Regions from separate parts of the Nitrincola iocasae genome, predicted to be linked through region 2. Evidence: predicted binding sites of a transcription regulator. Region 2 holds the regulator's gene; each other region holds the start of a gene.
What was found. Region 2 encodes FNR, which switches genes on or off when oxygen is low (the NO sensors DNR and NnrR bind a similar motif). Its sites were predicted from a motif close to TTGATNTANATCAA; they were not measured.

Region 1 (6,493 bases), 1.8 Mb from region 2:
TCAGGTTTTTTTTATGTCAGACTATGTTAAATATGGTTTAACAACGTTTACCTAAGTATGAGGTGCTCAGATGATCAGATCTTTTGACAAAACTCTGGTGGTGACTGCAATAACACTCGCCCTGAGTGCGACAGCAGCCAGTGCCAATGAAGTTCGGGTATACAACTGGTCAGATTACATCGCCGAGGATACGCTGGAAAAATTCACAGCTGAAACCGGTATCAATGTAATCTATGACGTGTTTGACAGTAATGAAGTTCTGGAAGCGGCCTTGTTATCCGGTCGTTCAGGTTATGACCTGGTAGTGCCTTCAAATCATTATCTGACCAAGCAGATCAGTGCAGGTGCTTTTGTTGAGCTGGACCACAGTAAGTTGCCCAACATGGATAACCTAAGCCCTGAGCTTATGCGTAATCTGGAAGACGTGGACCCAGGTAGCCGCTTCTCTATTCCTTATCTTTGGGGAACCAATGGCTATGGCTATAACGAAGGCCGTATACAGGAAATTCTCGGTGATGATGCGCCAACCGATTCCTGGGCGCTGATGTTCGATCCAGAGGTGACAGCCAAGTTGGCCGAAGCCGGGTGCGGTATCAGTATGCTGGATTCCGGTGACGAAATGTTGCCTGCGGCTCTGGCTTATCTCGGCTTAAATCCAAACAGTAACGATGCTGACGATTTTGCCCGTGCAGCCGAAGTAATCAGTGCTGTTCAGCCGCACATCACTTACTTCCACTCCTCACGTTATATTTCTGATTTGGCTAACGGAGAGATCTGTGTTGGTGCCGGTTATTCCGGTGATATTCTGCAGGCAGCTGATCGTGCTGACGAAGCAGATAATGGCAATGTTATCGTCTATACCATCCCCAAGGAAGGTGCAGCACTGTGGTTTGATATGCTGGCGATACCGGACGGTGCGCCGAATGTTGATAATGCGCATGCCTTGATTAATTTTCTGCTGAAGCCGGAAATTATTGCTGATATCACCAACTATGTCTGGTATGCCAACCCTAACGCAGCGGCTGATGAGTTCGTTGATGAGGATATTCTTAACGACTCCTCCATCTATCCGACCGCTGAGGTGAAAGAACACCTGTTCATAGCTAAAGAGCGCCCTCTGGATGCCCAGCGTATCGTTACACGTACCTGGAACCGGGTTAAATCTGGACGTTAATAGCATACTGGCTGCCGTCAGGGGATGGCAGCCAGTTTTTATTTGCACATGATTGGAGGGCTTACGCATGCCGAGTGGCTCGAGTGCTGTGAAGAAACCACTGGATACTGAAGCCGCGACTGAGGTGCTGTTGCAAATTCAGGGTGTGAGTAAGTATTTTGATGATGTACTGGCCGTGGATAATGTCAGTCTAGACATTACCCGAGGTGAAATTTTTGCGCTGCTGGGTGGTTCCGGCTCCGGAAAATCCACGCTGTTACGTATCCTGGCCGGTTTTGAAAAACCCGGTGAAGGACGCATCATTCTGGATGGTAAGGACATTACCGATCTGCCACCCTACGAGCGCCCAATCAATATGATGTTTCAGTCCTATGCGCTGTTTCCGCACATGACTGTGGAGCAGAACATTGCCTTTGGTCTGAAACAGGACAAGATTCCTAAAGCCGAAGTGAATCAGCGCGTGGCCGAGATGCTACGGTTGGTGAAAATGGATAAGTATGCCAAGCGTCGGCCAGCACAGTTATCTGGGGGGCAACGCCAGCGCGTAGCTTTGGCACGCTCTTTAGCCAAGCGGCCAAAACTGCTGCTGTTGGATGAACCCATGGGAGCGCTGGATAAAAAGCTGCGTACTGAAATGCAGTTAGAAGTGGTGGATATACTGGAGAAAGTGGGGGTGACCTGTGTGCTGGTAACCCATGATCAGGAAGAAGCCATGACGATGGCAAGTCGCATTGCCATTATGTCGGAAGGCTGGATTGCGCAGATAGGCTCACCCATCGACATTTACGAGAGCCCTAACAGCCGCATGATTGCCGAGTTTATCGGTTCTGTGAATATCTTTGAGTGTCGTATCCTGGAAGATGAAGCTGATAGTCTCACTTTATCTTGTACAGATCTGGATCAGCCGGTTTATATCGGACATGGTGTCAGTACACGCGCTGAAAGTGAACGCGCCATGGTGGCGCTACGACCGGAAAAAACCCTGATCAGCCGCGAGCAGCCTGATTCAGATTATAATTGGTGCTCTGGTAAAGTACATGATATTGCGTATTTAGGCGGTATATCAGTCTACTATGTCCAGTTACCATCAGGCAGGATCATTCAGGCCAGCATTGCCAACACTGAGCGACGCGGTGATCGACCCACCTGGGAAGACTCCGTATTTGTCAGTTGGGATGATTCCAGTCCTGTTGTGCTCTGGGATTAAGCAGTATGCGTGGAGGCTTAGGTATGCTGAACAAGATCAGACAGATACTCCCCAGTGGCAGGTTACTGGTTTTCGGCATACCTTTTATCTGGCTGTTACTGTTTTTTCTGTTGCCCTTTGCATTGGTGTTGAAAATTAGTTTTTCTTCGGCAATGATCGCTATTCCGCCCTACCAACCGGTGTTCAGCTATATCGACGAGATCTTTTCCGTTGTATTGAACCTGGGTAACTATATTTTCCTAGCGTCAGACAGTCTTTACGTGTCCGCCTATATTGGTTCACTGAAAATCGCGCTTATTTCGACCCTCTTCTGCCTGCTGCTGGGCTATCCGATGGCCTACGCCATGGCGCGTGCACCACTGCAGTGGCAGTTAGTTCTGCTGTTGCTGATTATGCTGCCTTCCTGGACTTCATTCCTGATTCGTGTGTATGCCTGGATGGGTATTCTGAGTAATCAGGGGTTGCTGAATAATTTTTTGTTGTGGCTCGGGGTGATTAACGAGCCCCTCAGGATGATGAACACCAACTTCGCTGTCGTCATCGGTATTGTATATGCTTACCTGCCATTCATGATTTTGCCACTCTATGCCAATCTGGTGAAAATGGACGCCAGTCTGCTTGAGGCCGCTTCAGATCTTGGGTCGCGGAAGATCAATACTTTTTGGCGTGTCACTTTGCCCTTGTCAAAAGGCGGGATTATCGCAGGCTCCATGTTGGTGTTTATTCCAGCCGTGGGCGAGTTTGTAATTCCCGAGCTATTAGGTGGCCCGGATACACTGATGATCGGTAAGGTATTGTGGGAGGAATTTTTCAACAACCGCGATTGGCCAGTGGCTTCTGCGCTGGCTGTTATCATGCTGGCATTGCTGATTATACCCATCATTCTTTTCCACCGTTATCAGTCCAAGGAGATGGAAAAGAATGGCTAAGTTAAGAAATCTCAGCTTCTCCAAAGTCATGCTGGTGGTGGGATTGTTATTTTTGTATATCCCCATGGCGATTCTGATGTTTTATTCGTTTAACTCATCTCGGTTGGTTACCGTCTGGGCCGGTTTCTCGACGCACTGGTATGCGGAACTTTTACGTGATCAGCAGTTGTTATCGGCTGTGTGGATGAGTCTTAGAATCGCTTTTTATTCTGCCACCATGGCAGTGTGTATCGGCACTCTTGCCGCCTTGGTAATGACACGCTTTAATCGCTTTCGTGGACGAACCATGCTGTCGAGTATGATCACTGCGCCGCTGGTAATGCCCGAGGTGATTACAGGTTTGTCTTTGTTGCTGCTGTTTGTGCATATGGCGCAGATAATCGGCTGGCCTGCGGATCGTGGAATGGTGACCATCTGGATAGCCCATACGACTTTTTGCAGTGCCTATGTGGCTGTGGTGGTGTCATCGCGCCTGCGCGAGCTGGATCTTTCAATAGAAGAAGCCGCCCTGGATCTTGGGGCCACCCCTTTTAAAACCTTTTTTCTGATTACGATTCCTATTATTACTCCGGCACTGATTTCCGGATGGCTACTGGCATTTACCCTGTCGCTGGATGACTTGGTGATTGCCAGTTTCGTGTCCGGTCCGGGCGCCACCACCCTGCCTATGGTGGTGTTCTCATCTGTCAGGCTCGGGGTATCGCCCAAGATTAACGCCCTGGCAACCTTGATCATTCTGACGGTATCTGTGATTGCGTTTATTGCCTGGTATTTGATGCGGCGAGCCGAAGAAAAACGTCGCCGTCCCCTGCCTGAGTCGATGGAGTAGTTTAATTTTCAGCGGGATCTTCGGCCTGCTCAGACTCATCACCTGCAAACAACTTTTCAGCAGTTCTAATGCTTTTTTTGCCAGCAAATCTTATCCAGGTTGACGAAAATCAACCCAAATAGATTCAAGTTGAATTAGGCTTAGTCTGATATTGTGAATATAAAGAGCCACTGATGAATTTGACAGATCTGCAGCACCATCAAAAGGCCCTCATTACCGTGTTGAATGGGCCGCAATCGCTGCGTCAACGGCTGGCGGCGTTGGGTGTCCTGCGTGGGCAGGTTGTCGAATTACGTGCCAAGACCCTCTGGGGTGATCCACGTGCCTATTTAATTGGCGGTCAGCAATTATGTTTGCGCAACGTCGAAGCCCGGTATATTCGGATACAACTGCAAAATGATTGAACGCAGTTACACTGTTGCGCTGATCGGTAACCCCAACTGTGGCAAAACCTCGCTATTTAATCAGCTGACAGGCGCCAATCAGCGTACCGGTAACTTCTCTGGCGTAACGGTCAGCGGTCGTGTTGGTGAATGTGTGCACAAAGGTGTACGCCTGCGCATCGTCGACCTGCCCGGTATCTATTCCCTGAGCCAAAATCGCAGTGAAGAGCGGGTCGCGCGTGACTATCTGGATGATGAACCACCTGATCTGGTATTAAATGTTCTGGATGCCGGTAATCTCGGTCGCCACCTGGCACTGACCAGTCAATTGATGGAGCAAGGCTTGCCGCTGCTGCTGGCGCTGAATATGCTGGATGAGGCTGAGCGCAACGGCGTTAAGCTCGACTTGAGTGCTCTGTCTGATGCGCTGGGTGTCCCGGTGTTGCCCAGTGACGGGCGACGTAAACTCTATCGTGAGCGCCTGCTTGATGCAGTAGTCGAGCAATTACAGGCTCATGTCGTGAGCCGGTCACTCCGAATTGACTACGAACCTCATGTGAATGCGCTGTTACAGCAGCTGGAAGATCAGTGTCTGCCCCGCTGGCAGAGTGTTCGCTGGCTCGAATCAGAAGACGACGTGAGGTTCGACCTGACGGCTGAACAACAGGCCTTAATGAAGACGAGAGCCAGCATCGAAAGTGAGCATGTGCTGAGTATTGCCGAACTGCTTTCTGAAGGTCGCTACGGTTGGGTGCATGGACTGTTGCACCGTGTTGGAGTGGTGCATACAGAGCGGAACCTGGCGGATGATCGCCTGGACAACCTGGTACTCAATCGCTGGCTGGGACTACCGATTCTGGTGGCGCTGCTTTGGTTGATGTTTGAAACCACTTTTACCGCTGGTGCGCTTCCTGCTGACTGGATCGGACTGGGTGTAGATTGGTTCTCAGTGCAGTTGGTGCAGCTGATGCCAGCGTCGTTACTGCGCGACGTACTGGTGGACGGTATTTTTGCCGGTGTCGGTGGGGTTCTGGTTTTTTTGCCCAATGTGGTGCTGCTGTTCCTGTTTATGGAGTTGCTGGAGCAGAGCGGCTATATGGCGCGGGCCACCTTTCTGGTAGACAGAATGTTGAGCCGGGTCGGTTTGCATGGCAAGGCGCTGGTGCCGCTGGTAATGGGGTTTGGCTGTAATGTGCCCGCGATTATGGCGACGCGCTCGATCGAAGAGCCGCGCGCTCGTCTGATTACCATTCTGATCAATCCCTTTATGAGCTGTTCCGCCCGCCTGCCGGTATTGCTGCTGTTGGCGGGCGTGTTTTATCCCGACAATGCCGGTACGGTGTTGTTCGGCATCTATACCCTGGGTGTGCTGGTGGCTTTGGCGTGTGCCGGCGTGTTTGCCCGAGTGTTGCCTGCGCACTATGACGAAACGTTTATTATGGAGTTGCCCCCTTGGCGCATGCCGGGCCTGCGTTCGCTACTGTTGCATTTGTGGGACCGCAGTCGCGACTTTTTGACCAAGGCCGGAACAGTCATTCTGGTCGGCTCGATTCTGGTCTGGCTGTTGCAAACCTTCCCGCGTGGCGGCGAGCCATTGCTGCAGCAGTTGGGGCATGCGCTGACGCCATTGTTTGCACCACTGGGATTCAGTTGGCACGAAACAGTGGCCTTGCTGTCAGGCTTTATCGCCAAGGAAGTGATCGTGGCTTCTCTGGCAGTGGTCTACCAATCCAGCGCCGAAAACTCGGGACAACTGCAGCAGGCGATTGGGCAGTCACTGCCTCCAAGTGCCGGGCTTGCCTTTATGGTGTACACACTCCTTTACATGCCTTGTCTGGCAACCCTGGCCGTTATTCGGCGCGAAACCGGACGTTGGGCCTGGGCTGGGTTGTCGTTGGTGCTGGGGTTGAGTCTTGCCTGGGTATTTGCCTGGATAACTTTTCATGTAGGACAATGGTTGCTATGAGCATT
Region 2 (6,493 bases):
AAAGTCTGTATCACAAAAATTACATACCGCTGAGGCACGGTCCTGTTCACGACCAGACCAGAGGTTGCAGCCGGTAAAGCGACAGAAAATAGCCGGGCGACCCGCATGTGCACCTTCTCCCTGCAGGGTGTAGAAGCTTTCTTTTACGCTGTACATGACGGTACTCTGTTTGGCGCTGAGTTAAAAAACGAATTTCCCGGCAGATTAATCGCTGACAGGTTCGCCACCGAAGCTGTTTGCCAGTGCCGGTAGCAGGCGAGTCATTTCCAGTCCCATACGGGTAACCGCGGCATCAAAGTCTGCCACTTCGTCTTCCGGACGGTCGTGTTCCAGTTGCTCATTATACTGGTCCGTCAATTTGAGGCGGTGAAGGGTCAGATCGGCATGCAATACAAAGCTAAGTTGCTCTTCCCAGGTAACCGCAAGACGAGTGACCTGCATGTCAGTATCCAGATGCGCACGTATTTCATCACTGAATAATGGTTGCCCCTTGATACGAATGACGCCCCCCTCGGCAGAGGTGTCGCGTAGCTCACATTCATCATCTACTTCAAAGCCACTGCTGACCTGGTGGATATCCTGTAACCACTGTGTCATCACACTGGCTGGAGCCTGATTAACATTCAGGGGTTTTACTTTGAGTGAGCCAAGGGCCTCGCGTAATGCATTCAGTAACAGCTCACCCCGGTTGAAACTGCCAGAGTCGATCAGCAACCAGCCTTGCTCCGGCATTAGCAGGGCACGGCAACTCTGGCGCTTGGAGAAAGCGCGTGGTAACAGTTCCAGCACGACTTCATCTTTAAGTTGGTCTTTCTCTTTTTTGTAGACTTTGCGTGCGTCAGCGGCCTCTATACGACTGACTCGTTCCTGCACCTCATCACGAATGACACTGGCTGGCAGAATACGCTCTTCCCGCAACAGGGTGATCAGCATAAAACCGCTGCTGGTGAACACTAAAGAATCAGCAAAAGGGCAGGGAGCTACCCAGCCACTGCGCTGTAATTCATGGCGTCCACAGGGGGTGAAAGGGTGTTCTGACAGCGCTTTTTCAAGAATTTCCGGTGACAGGGTTGAATCAGGTTCAAAGCGGTAGCAAAGCAAATTTTTAAAACTGTTCATGATTGTTACAGGCCCTCATAAGCCAGCAGGCTAAATACGGCGACATTACTGTCCTGGATTTTTTGAGAACCCATCAGGTCGGGCAAATCAATCAGTGAGGCGACTTCATGAACCTTGCCACCGAGCTTGTTGATCAGGGATAAAGCGGCCATGACCGTGCCACCGGTAGCAATCAGATCGTCAAATACCAGCACGTTAGCTTCAGCTACTGGCTGTAGCGCATCTGTCTGCATTTCGATGGCAGCGGTACCATATTCTAAATTGTATTCCTGAGACAGAGTGTCGCCGGGCAATTTACCTTTTTTTCGAATCAGTACCATCGGCAGATTTAACTGATAAGCAACCACTGATCCAAGAATAAAACCCCGGGCATCAATGCAGGCTATGTGGGTTATATCCGTGTTCATGTAGCGCTGGATAAACGCATCACAAACCATGCGCATAGCCTTGGGATCTTTAAAAACAGGAGTCACATCACGAAAAATGACACCGGGTTCCGGCCAGTCAGGGATCGAGCGGATCACCGACTTGATATAGAGTTCGTCGTAGGACATTTATGTCTCCGAAGGCAAGGGATTCAGCTTGTGGATGCGCTGATTAGCGGCCGCTCTTGCAGGCATTATCAGTAGATTGAGCTTCGCCTGAGTGCTCGTTGAGCTTTTCACTGTCCAGGATTTCAACTTCTTTTCCATCTACATGGATCAGTCCCAGCGTCTGAAAACGGGTAAATATACGGCTGATGGTTTCAACGGCGAGTCCCAGATAGTTGCCTATCTCGTTACGTGACATGGATAACCGGAAGAAGCTGGCTGAATAGCCGCGTTCATGAAATCGCTGCGATAGCTTCAGCAGGAAGCTGGCTACGCGTTGTTCGGCATTTTTCTTCGATAACAGCATCATCATCTGTTGGTCGTTACAGATTTCCTTGCTCATGGTACGCAGTAACTGACGTCTGAGTTCTGGCATGTGTCCGGAAAGTTCATCCAGGCGTTCAAAGGGAATTTCGCACACCGTAGTGGTTTCCAGCACTTTAACTGATACTGGGTAGGTCGATGTATCGTAAGCACTTAAACCGACCAGTTCACCGGGGAAAAAGAAGCCAGTGATCTGCTCTTCACCGTCATCGGTAATACTGTAGCTTTTTACCGAGCCAGCACGAATGGCATAAACGCTGCCAAAGGTATCACCTTGGCGAAATAGGTGCTCACCCTTTTTTAAGGGTCGACTTTTGTCGATGATCGTATCCAGCCGTTCCATTTCTGTCATGTTGAGTGACACCGGCAGGCAAAGAGAACTCAAACTGCAGGTACTGCAATGCACCTGATTCAGGCTGTGGAGCTTACCCGTTGCTTTTTTATTTTCCATTTGCTTACTTTCCCGTGAACTCATAGTTATAGGCACCATTATGTAACATTTCTGCGGCAGGGTGAAGGCTGCACCAGAATAGTTCAGCCTATTCTGCTAGCGCCGATGTTAAATAATGCGTGAATAACCCCGTGTCGGCTGTTGTTTGGGTATGTAAGCGTCGAATGCCATACAAATACGGCGGATGAGCAGACGACCCGAAGGGGTAACACTGATATGGCGTCCTTGACGCTGAATCAGACCATCGTCTTCAAACTGAGCCAGTTCTGCTAACTCTGCAGCAAAGTATTGATCAAAGTTTAGATTGAAACGTTTTTCGATTGCAGCAGGATTCAATTCAAAGTGGCAAATCAGCTGGTTAATCACCGCTCCTCGGATAAGGTCATCATCAGTCAGACAGACCCCGCGTTTGATGGCGTGCTGCTGTTGTGTCACCGCTTGCGTGTAGGCTGCCAGGTCGTGTTCATTCTGGTAATAAACCCGGCCTATCTGGCTGATTGCTGAAACGCCCATGGCCACCAGATCACATTCAGCATGCGTTGTGTAGCCCTGAAAGTTTCGATGCAGTTGACCTGCCGCCTGAGCCAGTGCCAAGCTATCATCGGGTTTGGCAAAATGGTCCATGCCGATATAGACATAACCTGCGTCCAGCAGTTTATCAATAGTGTTTTGTAGTATCGCCAGCTTGGTTTCCGGCGAGGGCAGTTCATCTGAATTGATATGTTTTTGAGAGCGAAAACGGTCCGGGAGGTGGGCGTAGTTAAACACTGACAGGCGATCAGGATTCATGCCGATGACTACGTCCAGGGTCGCATCAAAACTTTGCTCAGTCTGATGCGGCAGACCATAAATCAGGTCCATGTTGATGGATGAAAAGCCCAATTGTCGCGATTTATCCAGAACTGCCTGGGTTTGTTCCAATGGTTGTACGCGATTGACGGCACTCTGCACCTTAGGGTCCAGATCCTGCACCCCTAAGCTGATGCGGTTAAAGCCTGTTTTGCGCAACACCTCCAGTGTTTCCGGGCTGGCTTCGCGTGGATCGATTTCAATCGAATAATCCCCTTTGTCATCATCACGCAGATTAAATTGACTGCGCAAAGCAGACATAAGCTCATGCATTTGCTGGTCGCTGATAAATGTCGGTGTACCACCGCCCCAGTGCAACTGATCCACGATCCGGTCATCACTGTACCATTGTGACAGCTGCTTCATTTCGCGATAAACAGTTTCGAGGTAAGGTTGAGCCCGGTCACGATTGCGGGTGATAACCTTGTTGCAGGCACAGTAATAACAAACATGGGCACAAAAAGGGATATGAACATAGAGTGACAAGGGGGCAGACTTGTCAGCTGAAGCTTGCCCCTGGGTAATCAGCGATTCAGGTGAAAGTGCCGGATCAAACTGCACTGCTGTCGGGTAGGAAGTATAGCGTGGGCCTGACAGATCATAGCGTTTAATCAGATCCATATTCCATACAATGCGGCTATCGTTTATCACCAAAAATACCTCAATTTAATCAATCTTTAAAACTTTGTCGGTGTCAGTCTGCTGATTCTACAGGTTGAACAGACTGTTGAGTGGCAAAGTGTAAATACCAAAGCCAATAATCAGTGCGCCTGCTATCTGGCGCGTCAGGCGTTTCTGCATCAGACTACGTACCTGGCGGGCGAGCAGTCCAGTGGTAAACATGGCTGGCAAGGTACCCAGACCAAATGCGGCCATTAGCAAGGCGCTCTGTTGCCAACTTCCTGCGGCCGAAGACCAGAGCAGTGTGCTATACACCAAACCACAGGGGAGCCAGCCCCAGAGTATACCTAATAACACCGCTTGGTGTGGATTACGAACAGGCAAAATTTTGGCCGCATGAGGCTGGATATGCCGCCATAGATGACCACCCAAGGTTTCCAGCCGGGTAATGCCAAACCACCATTGACCAACATAAAGTCCCATAGCTATCAGTAATATGCCTGCAAAGGTTTGCAGTATCAGACCTGTGATGCCTGTTGCAACCATGGCGCCTGCAATGCCTATTAGAGCACCTGCAAGGGTATAGCTACTGATGCGGCCGAGGTTATACCCCAGTAGTATCAGCCAAGCCGGGTATCTGCCACCCTGAGTATTCAAACCAACGCTGGCCGCAATGCCCCCACACATGCCGATGCAGTGGGTGCTACCGAGTAGTCCGATCAGGAAGGCTGTGGTCAGCAGCAGGGGTTCAGTCATCCAGTTTCCGGTTACTCTTTGGGTCTACTTTAGCATCATCAGGGATCATGTCGTCATCATCGTCATAGAGAATGCTGTGAGCGGGTGAATCTAGGTCCTCGAACTGACCGCTGTTAACGCTCCAGAAAAAAGCCCAGAAGGCTATTCCAGTTAAAATCAGAGCGATTGGAATCAAAATAATGATAACTTCCATCAGGTACCTGCCTTGGCTTTAGCTGACTCAGGCCGTGGAGCTGTCTGAGTAGTTTGTGGGTTTTTGGCACGACGTGCCAGGCGCATGGCATTACCGGTTACTATGAGTGAACTGGCAGTCATGCCGATGGCCGCAATATAGGGGGGAACTAGGCCCAGGGCAGCGGCCGGGAGGGCGATAATATTGTAGAACAAAGAAAGGCTCAGGTTTTCTTTAATGATCGTTCGGGTCTTGCGTGACAGACGGATGCCTACGGCCAGTGTTTGCAGGTTGTTATTGGTTAATACGGCATCGGCATTGGTTTTTGCCAGGTCAGTCGCGGCGCCCATGGAGACTGATGTCTGAGCACCAACCAGCACCGGTATGTCGTTAATACCATCGCCCACCATAATGGTTTGCTTGCCCTCAGCCTGGAGTTTACGGATGTGTTCCAGTTTTTGCTCCGGACTCATGCCACTGTTGATCTGATCTATTCCGAGCTTTTCAGCAATGCGCTGTACCGCCGGTGATGTATCCCCCGTGAGTATCTCAATACTCAGCCCCAACGTCCTGAGCTCATGGATCGCCTGGCGGGTCTCGCGACGGATCTGATCGTCCAGTGCAAACCAGCAAAGAGCCTGAGATTCATCCGCCAAGAGTATCCACTGGCGTTGCAGATCGGGCATTACAGGCAAGGGTTGCCCCGATAGCTGCATAACATAGTCAGGTTTGCCGATACGGTAGCGCTTATCTTCAATACGGCCTTCTATACCTTGACCAACAGTCACTTGAATGGCTTCTGCAGCGCGGGTGTACCAGGGGGTAAAAGCTCGTCCTATAGGGTGCTCAGACAAAGACTCAAGTGCAGCGCCCCAGTTAAGAGCATCTGCAGACGATATACCATTCAGGGGGTGCGTTTCCTGAATAGCCAAACGTCCTTCAGTAAGTGTGCCGGTCTTATCGAAAATGATATGTGTGGCTTTACTGAAAGACTCTAATACATGACCTCGGGTGATCAGCAAGCCCTGTTGACGGAGGGTTCCTGTTGCAGCAGTCAGTGCCGTGGGCGTAGCGAGTGACAGGGCACAGGGGCAGGTTACAACCAGAACGGATAAGGTGATCCAAAAGGCATTGGCAGGATCAACGATGTACCAGATCGTAGAAACGCAGGCGGCCACGATCAACGTAGCGCCGACAAAATAACGCGCAATCTGGTCGGCTACACGAGCCACATAGGGCTTTTCACTTTGAGCACGTTCCAGCAGTCTGACAATGGAGGAAATACGACTTTTTTCACCCACCGCACTGACCTGCATCTCTATCGGGTTTTCGATATTGATAGTCCCGCCTACCAGTGAATCCTGAAGCTTTTTTGAGATCGGCATATATTCACCGGTCAGGGCGGATTCATCAACTGATGAAAAGCCACGGGTGATGAAGCCGTCAGCGGGGATAGTTTGTCCTGGCTTGATACGAATCAGGTCCCCAGGGTGCAATGAGCTGGCAGCAACCAGCTGTTCTTCGCCTTCAGCGTTAATGCGTAAAGCACTTGCCGGAATAAGGTTAAGCAATGCATTTCCCGCGCGGCCTGTTCGTTGCCTGGCTTTCATT
Region 3 (6,493 bases), 630 kb from region 2:
TGAAATACATCAAGAGCAGCTGACACCTGCCGAAATGGCGCAAGCTATTGCTCAGGCTAATATTGGCATGATTCAACAAGCGGATGCCATTATTGCTGATATCAGCTGTTTTCGTGGCACGGCGATGGATGTGGGTACGGCATTTGAGATCGGTATGGCAGTACAGCGAGGCATACCAGTGATCAGCTACACGGAGGCTCCCCGTCCGGATTACCTGACTAGGGTCAAGGCGGTGGATAGCGATGTTCGACAAACACAGGGAATATGGATGGATGCGGTTGGCATGATTGAAGATTTTGGCCTGCAGGAGAATCTAATGATTGCCTGCACTACTGAGTATACCGATCAGGGAGCGGCTATGGCGCTGTCTATGGTCAGAGTGTTGTTAACTGGGCCGCTTGCTGTAAAGCGGTGCTAAAAATGGCGCCTGAAAAATCAGACGCCATGTTATAACTAACCTAAACCATCCTTACCAGGCGCTTTTGAAGATTTCCTCGATTTGCGCCTGTGTTGCCTGAATCGGGTTGGTTATTCCACAGGCATCTTTAAGCGCATTTTCAGCCAGTATGGGGATGTCTTCCTGCTTGGCACCCAAATCAGCCAGTCCACGAGGAATACCCACCTGATCTTTTAGTGCCTTGATCGCCTCAATGCAGGCGCTTGCACCAGCCTGAGCTGATTCACTGGCTGCCAGTCCCATCGCCTGACCTACTTGCGCCAAACGCTCAGCCGCCACCTGACTGTTAAAGGTTTGCACATGGGGTAGCAGTACGGCGTTACACACACCGTGGGGTAAATCATAAAAACCGCCCAGTTGGTGGGCCATGGCATGTACATAACCCAGAGAAGCATTGTTGAACGCCATGCCGGCCAGGAACTGGGCATAGGCCATCTGCTCACGGGCTTGCATATCATCGCCCTGTGCCACCGCACGAGGCAGATACTGAGCTATCAGTTCGACGGCTTTCAAAGCGCAGGCATCGGTGATGGGAGTGGCGGCGATGGACACATAGGCTTCGATCGCATGGGTCAATGCATCCATCCCTGTAGCGGCGGTCAATTGACGAGGCATACCCCGCATGGTCAGTGGATCATTGACCGACAGGATGGGGGTGGTGTGCTTATCCACTATGGCCATTTTAATATGACGGGTTTCATCGGTGATAATACAAAAGCGCGTCATTTCACTGGCTGTGCCCGCGGTAGTGTTTATGGCCACCAGCGGCAATTGGGGTAGGGCAGATTTATCCACACCTTCGAAATCACGTATATTGCCACCATTGGTGGCGACCAGAGCTATGCCCTTGGCGCAGTCGTGAGGAGAGCCACCGCCCAGTGAAATTACCAGGTCGCACTGGCCTGCTTTAAGCAATGCCAGTCCAGCCTCCACGTTGGCAGTGGTCGGGTTGGGATGTACCTCAGGAAATACACTGCACTGGATACCTGTCTGCTGTAGTGAGGCTGTGACCTGATCTACCAGTCCTGCAGCGACCAAGCCTGCATCGGTGACAATCAGCGCGTGTTTGAAGCCTTTTTTCTGAATTGTTTCGATGGCTTGTGCAAGTGCGCCTTCACCCATTAGGTTCAATGAAGGAATATGGAATTCGCTGACCGCCATGGTCTATCTCCTTGTTGATAACTGATTAGTCTTAAGTGTATCAAGTTGGTTGGTGGGCGCTTTGATCAAGGTCAAATTGCAGCAGAGTAACTCTATGCACAGATTGATCGTTCGACTTGTGCACAAAAACCGGGGACAAGGCTGTGTATAACCCGTGGGGGAATTGGGCAGGCGCCTAGCAGCGGGGTGTGTAGGCTAACTGGGTAGGAAACGCACAGTAAAACGAACGCCCCTGTGAGGGACGCCCGTTAGTCACAAAAATCGATGATCAGAGCAGATCAAAACGATCGGCATTCATCACCTTGGTCCAGACCTTGACGAAATCCTGCACGAATTTTTGTTTCGAATCGTTCTGCGCATAGACTTCGGCATAGGCGCGCAGAATGGAGTTGGAACCGAATACCAAGTCCACGCGTGTGGCTGTCCACTTCACTGTTCCAGTTTTGCGTTCTACGATTTCATAGGCGTTTTTGCCGGTGGGTTTCCAGCTATAACGCATATCAGTCAGGTTGATAAAGAAATCATTGCTCAACTGCCCGACTTTGTCGGTGAACACGCCATGCTGGCTACCGCCGTGATTAGTACCTAGTACACGCATACCACCCAGGAGTACTGTCATTTCCGGTGCTGTCAGGCCCATCAACTGAGCACGATCCAGCAGCAGCTCCTCAGGACTCACGGCATAGTCTTTCTTCACCCAGTTACGGAAACCATCGTGTACCGGTTCCAGGTAGCTGAAGGACTCGACATCAGTCATTTCATCAGAGGCATCACCGCGACCTGGTGAAAAGGGTATATTAATTTCCATGCCTGCCGCTTTGGCCGCCTGTTCGATACCGACATTGCCCGCCAGCACGATGACATCCGCTACACTGGCACTACTTTCGGCAGCAATGCCTTCCAGTACAGCAAGCACTTTGGCTAGACGCTCTGGTTCATTGCCTTCCCAGTCTTTCTGAGGTGCCAGACGAATACGTGCACCGTTGGCACCACCACGCATATCAGAGCCACGAAAAGTGCGGGCACTGTCCCAGGCGGTTGTGACCATGTCAGCGATACTCAGACTGCTGGCCGCAATTTTTGCTTTCACCGCAGTGACATCATAATTGTTGTTGCCGGCGGGAATAGGGTCCTGCCAGATCAGGTCTTCCTGTGGTACTTCCGGGCCGAAATAGCGGTTTTTCGGCCCCATGTCGCGGTGAGTCAATTTAAACCAGGCACGTGCAAATACCTCACTGAAATACGTGGGATCCTGGTAGAAACGCTCAGAAATTTTGCGGTATTCAGGGTCCATCTTCATGGCCATATCAGCATCGGTCATGATTGGGTTGTGGCGGATAGATGGGTCTTCTACATCGACCGGTTTATCTTCTTCCTTGATATTAACTGGCTCCCACTGCCAGGCACCTGCCGGGCTTTTTTTCAGTTCCCAATCGTAGCCCAACAGCAGATAAAAATAGCCGTTGTCCCACTGGGTTGGGTGGGTTGTCCAGGCACCTTCAAGGCCGCTGGTGACCGTATCACGGCCAACGCCACGCGAGGTTTTGTTATTCCAGCCTAAACCTTGCTCATCAACATCAGCCGCTTCAGGCTCAGCACCGAGTAAGTTAGCATCACCATTGCCGTGGCATTTGCCTACAGTATGTCCCCCAGCGGTCAGGGCGACAGTTTCTTCATCGTCCATGGCCATGCGGGCAAAGGTTTCACGAACATCCTGAGCTGTTCTCAGCGGGTCAGGGTTGCCATCAACCCCTTCCGGATTAACATAGATCAGGCCCATCATTACCGCAGCTAGTGGGTTTTCCAGATCACGCTCACCGGAATAGCGGCTTTTTTCATTATCACTGGGTGCCAACCATTCTTCTTCAGCACCCCAGTAAATATCCTCTTCAGGGTGCCAGATGTCCTCGCGACCGAAGGCAAAGCCATAGGTTTTTAAGCCCATGGATTCATACGCCACGTTGCCTGCCAGAATGATCAAGTCAGCCCAACTGATTGCATTGCCATATTTTTGTTTGATCGGCCAGAGCAGCCGACGCGCCTTATCCAGGTTGGCGTTATCTGGCCAGGAGTTCAGTGGCGCAAAGCGTTGGTTGCCGGTACCGGCACCACCGCGCCCATCCGCAACACGGTAAGAACCGGCAGAATGCCAGGCCATACGAATCATCAGGCCACCGTAATGGCCCCAGTCTGATGGCCACCATTCCTGACTGTCGGTCATCAGCTTAGTCAGGTCTTTTTTCAGGGCCGCTACGTCGAGCTTTTTCAGCTCATCGCGGTAGTTAAAGCTCTGTCCCAGCGGATTGGTCTTGGTATCATGCTGGTGCAGAATATTCAGGTTCAGCGCATTCGGCCACCAGGCCATATTGGTTTTGCCACTGGTGGAGTTGGCGCCATGCATTACAGGGCATTTGCCAAACGAACCGGCGTTATTGTTTTCCATATCTCTCTCCTGTTTCATGACTTGTACGCTGTGTAACAGCCTTCTTTAGTAAGGACATTTACACTTCACCAACAGAATAGATGAAAATTTAGCCTTTCGCCTTATTTATGCAATTTCATTTATTCACCATGCTGATAGTTTTTATTTATCATTAGTGGTGCAGTTTTTCCTTTGTTGTTCGATATACACTATCAAGGTGCGACAGCATGGCACGTTCAGCTGCATCGGGATCTCCGCGTTTCAACGCATCAACGATATAACAATGCTCATGGTAACTGCGCTCAATTGAGCCCGCTTCAACCATGACCTGGCGCCGTATACTGAGTCCGTAAGAGTAGAGTTCTTCAGAATAGCGGAGCAGGATTTCATTTCCGGCATACTCGGAAATAATTTTGTGAAAACTTTTGTCAGAGAGCTGGAAGTGGACTGGTGAGTCAAAGAGTTTGCTTTGGGCTTCCAGTAACCGTTCTAACTTGAGAATGCCTTCTGCATCAATCCTCATTGCGGCGTTTCGGGCAATGGCGCGCTCAACCAATATCCGGCTTTCAAACACACTGTCGATATCAAATTGATTGACGATGTGATCTATACCGTCCATGTAAGTACTACGAAAGCGGGCGAGACTTTCATCGCTGGCGCAGATGCGTGTTTTGCTACCCTGTGCGACAGTGATCAGACCGTAGGCTGTTATTTGAGATAAAGCCCCACGCACTGTTTCACGACTCACACCAAAGAGTTGAGCCAGCTCGCGCTCGCTGGGTAATACATCACCGTCTCGCAGCAAGCCGGTCAGAATCATTTCAATCAGTTTGTCTGACAGGATGTCTTTTTTGGTTTTATTTTTGAGTGTTTTCTCAAAGGCAAAGGCCAGATTTTCCATTCGATTTCCTCATCTGGGAGTCCATTGTTCTGTGCAATCTCTGTGGCTTGATAGCTCGTCTGCGCAGAGCGATACAGACTGTATCTATTGGTATGTATGATAGACCAGTTGCTGAGATTTATCCACAATATAAACGTAGGATTGCGCTTATATCCACTTATTGTGCTGTTTTTTGCTTGACAATCCCGCGTTTCACTATCTAGACTTCGCTAAAGTGGTCTGCTAGACATACCACTAGACCAGTGGTGTTATTACACAAATTTAACAACAATAAGGATAAAACCATGATTAAGAAGTTTCTGTCACTTTCTGTGCTTGGACTCGCCTTAACTGCAACTCAGGTTCAAGCAGATAAAATCGTTTTTGCAATTGGCGGCTCACCCCAGAGTTTACAAGGGCAAACGGCACAGGAGTTCACCCGACGCCTTCAAGAGCGTCTAGGTGATGGTGTTGAGGTGGAGTACTACGACAGTGGACAGCTGGGCGATGAACGTCAGTTAGTTCAACGTCTCAGGATGGGTACCGTGGATCTGGCGGCAATCTCATCCATCATGTCTTCTATTGCCCCTGAATTTGCATTATTTGATCTGCCTTTTCTAGTCAAAAATCGCGATCACCTGAAACGCATTGACAGTGAAATAGTCATGACTGATTTGGCTGCTAATGCTGCAGAACAAGGTTTGAAAATTGTATCAACCTGGGAAAACGGTTTTCGGCATATTACCAATAACAATCACCCGATTGTGACACCCTCAGATATGGAAGGCATGCGTATCCGAACCCCACAAAGCGAGTGGCGTACCAGTATGTTCAGTGCGTGGGGTGCTAATCCGACGCCCATGGCATTTTCTGAAGTATTTGTCGGCTTGCAGACGGGCGTCATTGATGGCCAGGAAAATCCTCTGACAAATATATACGGCGCACGTTTTCAGGAGGTGCAGAACTACTTGTCTTTATCCAGCCATGTTTATAGTCCTATCTGGCTGACGGCTGGAACGGGGCGCTGGGATAGCCTTTCTGATGAGGTGAAACAAGCCATCGTCGATGTCGCGGCTGAAACCCAGGACTGGGCATTGGTACGCGGCGCTGAGCTGGATGAAGAATTGTTGGTGCAGATGAAAAACTCAGGCATGGAAGTGAATGAGGTCGACCGCGAAGCATTTGTAGAAGCGAGTAAATCAATCTACCAAACATTTGCCAGTCAAGTGCCAGGTGGTGAGCAGTTGGTTGAGCGTAGTCTGACATTGGCAAATGATTAATTAATCTTGCTGTCTTTGGGTGGCAAAGGCTACCCAAAGACACTCTTGACGAGAGTTGTTTCCCATGTGGATGATCAATATCACTCGATTTTGGGTCGAGAAACTGCTTGAAATATTTACTGTTTGTTTGCTTATTGGACTCACCAGCATCGTGTTGGCTGCCGTTCTCTTCAGAGCATTTGACAGTTCACTGATCTGGTACGACGAAGTGGCTTCGGTTGGGCTGGCCTGGCTGACGTTTTATGGCGCTAATCTCGCCGCGCTTAAACGTGCCCATATGGGCTTTCCTGGCA

Region 1: the regulator FNR is predicted to act here: its motif matches at 4,239-4,252, upstream of F5I99_RS00575 (FeoA family protein).
Region 3: the regulator FNR is predicted to act here: its motif matches at 1,680-1,693, upstream of yiaY (L-threonine dehydrogenase).

Annotation. Positions count from the first base shown of each region.
Region 1 covers NZ_CP044222.1:108,048-114,540, forward strand. Annotated here, with positions in the region: gene F5I99_RS00555 (polyamine ABC transporter substrate-binding protein) at 71-1,174, shown strand; gene potA (polyamine ABC transporter ATP-binding protein) at 1,242-2,381, shown strand; gene F5I99_RS00565 (ABC transporter permease subunit) at 2,405-3,310, shown strand; gene F5I99_RS00570 (ABC transporter permease subunit) at 3,303-4,139, shown strand; gene F5I99_RS00575 (FeoA family protein) at 4,313-4,543, shown strand; gene feoB (ferrous iron transport protein B) at 4,536-6,488, shown strand; gene F5I99_RS00585 (hypothetical protein) at 6,485-6,493, shown strand, end outside.
Region 2 covers NZ_CP044222.1:2,433,494-2,439,986, reverse strand. Annotated here, with positions in the region: gene queE (7-carboxy-7-deazaguanine synthase) at 1-156, opposite strand, end outside; gene F5I99_RS11270 (recombination-associated protein RdgC) at 205-1,119, opposite strand; gene F5I99_RS11265 (adenine phosphoribosyltransferase) at 1,125-1,673, opposite strand; gene fnr (fumarate/nitrate reduction transcriptional regulator Fnr) at 1,717-2,484, opposite strand; gene hemN (oxygen-independent coproporphyrinogen III oxidase) at 2,593-3,981, opposite strand; gene F5I99_RS11250 (sulfite exporter TauE/SafE family protein) at 4,042-4,710, opposite strand; gene ccoS (cbb3-type cytochrome oxidase assembly protein CcoS) at 4,703-4,903, opposite strand; gene F5I99_RS11240 (heavy metal translocating P-type ATPase) at 4,903-6,493, opposite strand, start outside.
Region 3 covers NZ_CP044222.1:3,066,207-3,072,699, reverse strand. Annotated here, with positions in the region: gene F5I99_RS14130 (nucleoside 2-deoxyribosyltransferase) at 1-418, shown strand, start outside; gene yiaY (L-threonine dehydrogenase) at 470-1,618, opposite strand; gene katG (catalase/peroxidase HPI) at 1,887-4,061, opposite strand; gene F5I99_RS19855 (FadR/GntR family transcriptional regulator) at 4,213-4,941, opposite strand; gene F5I99_RS14110 (TRAP transporter substrate-binding protein) at 5,226-6,200, shown strand; gene F5I99_RS14105 (TRAP transporter small permease) at 6,265-6,493, shown strand, end outside.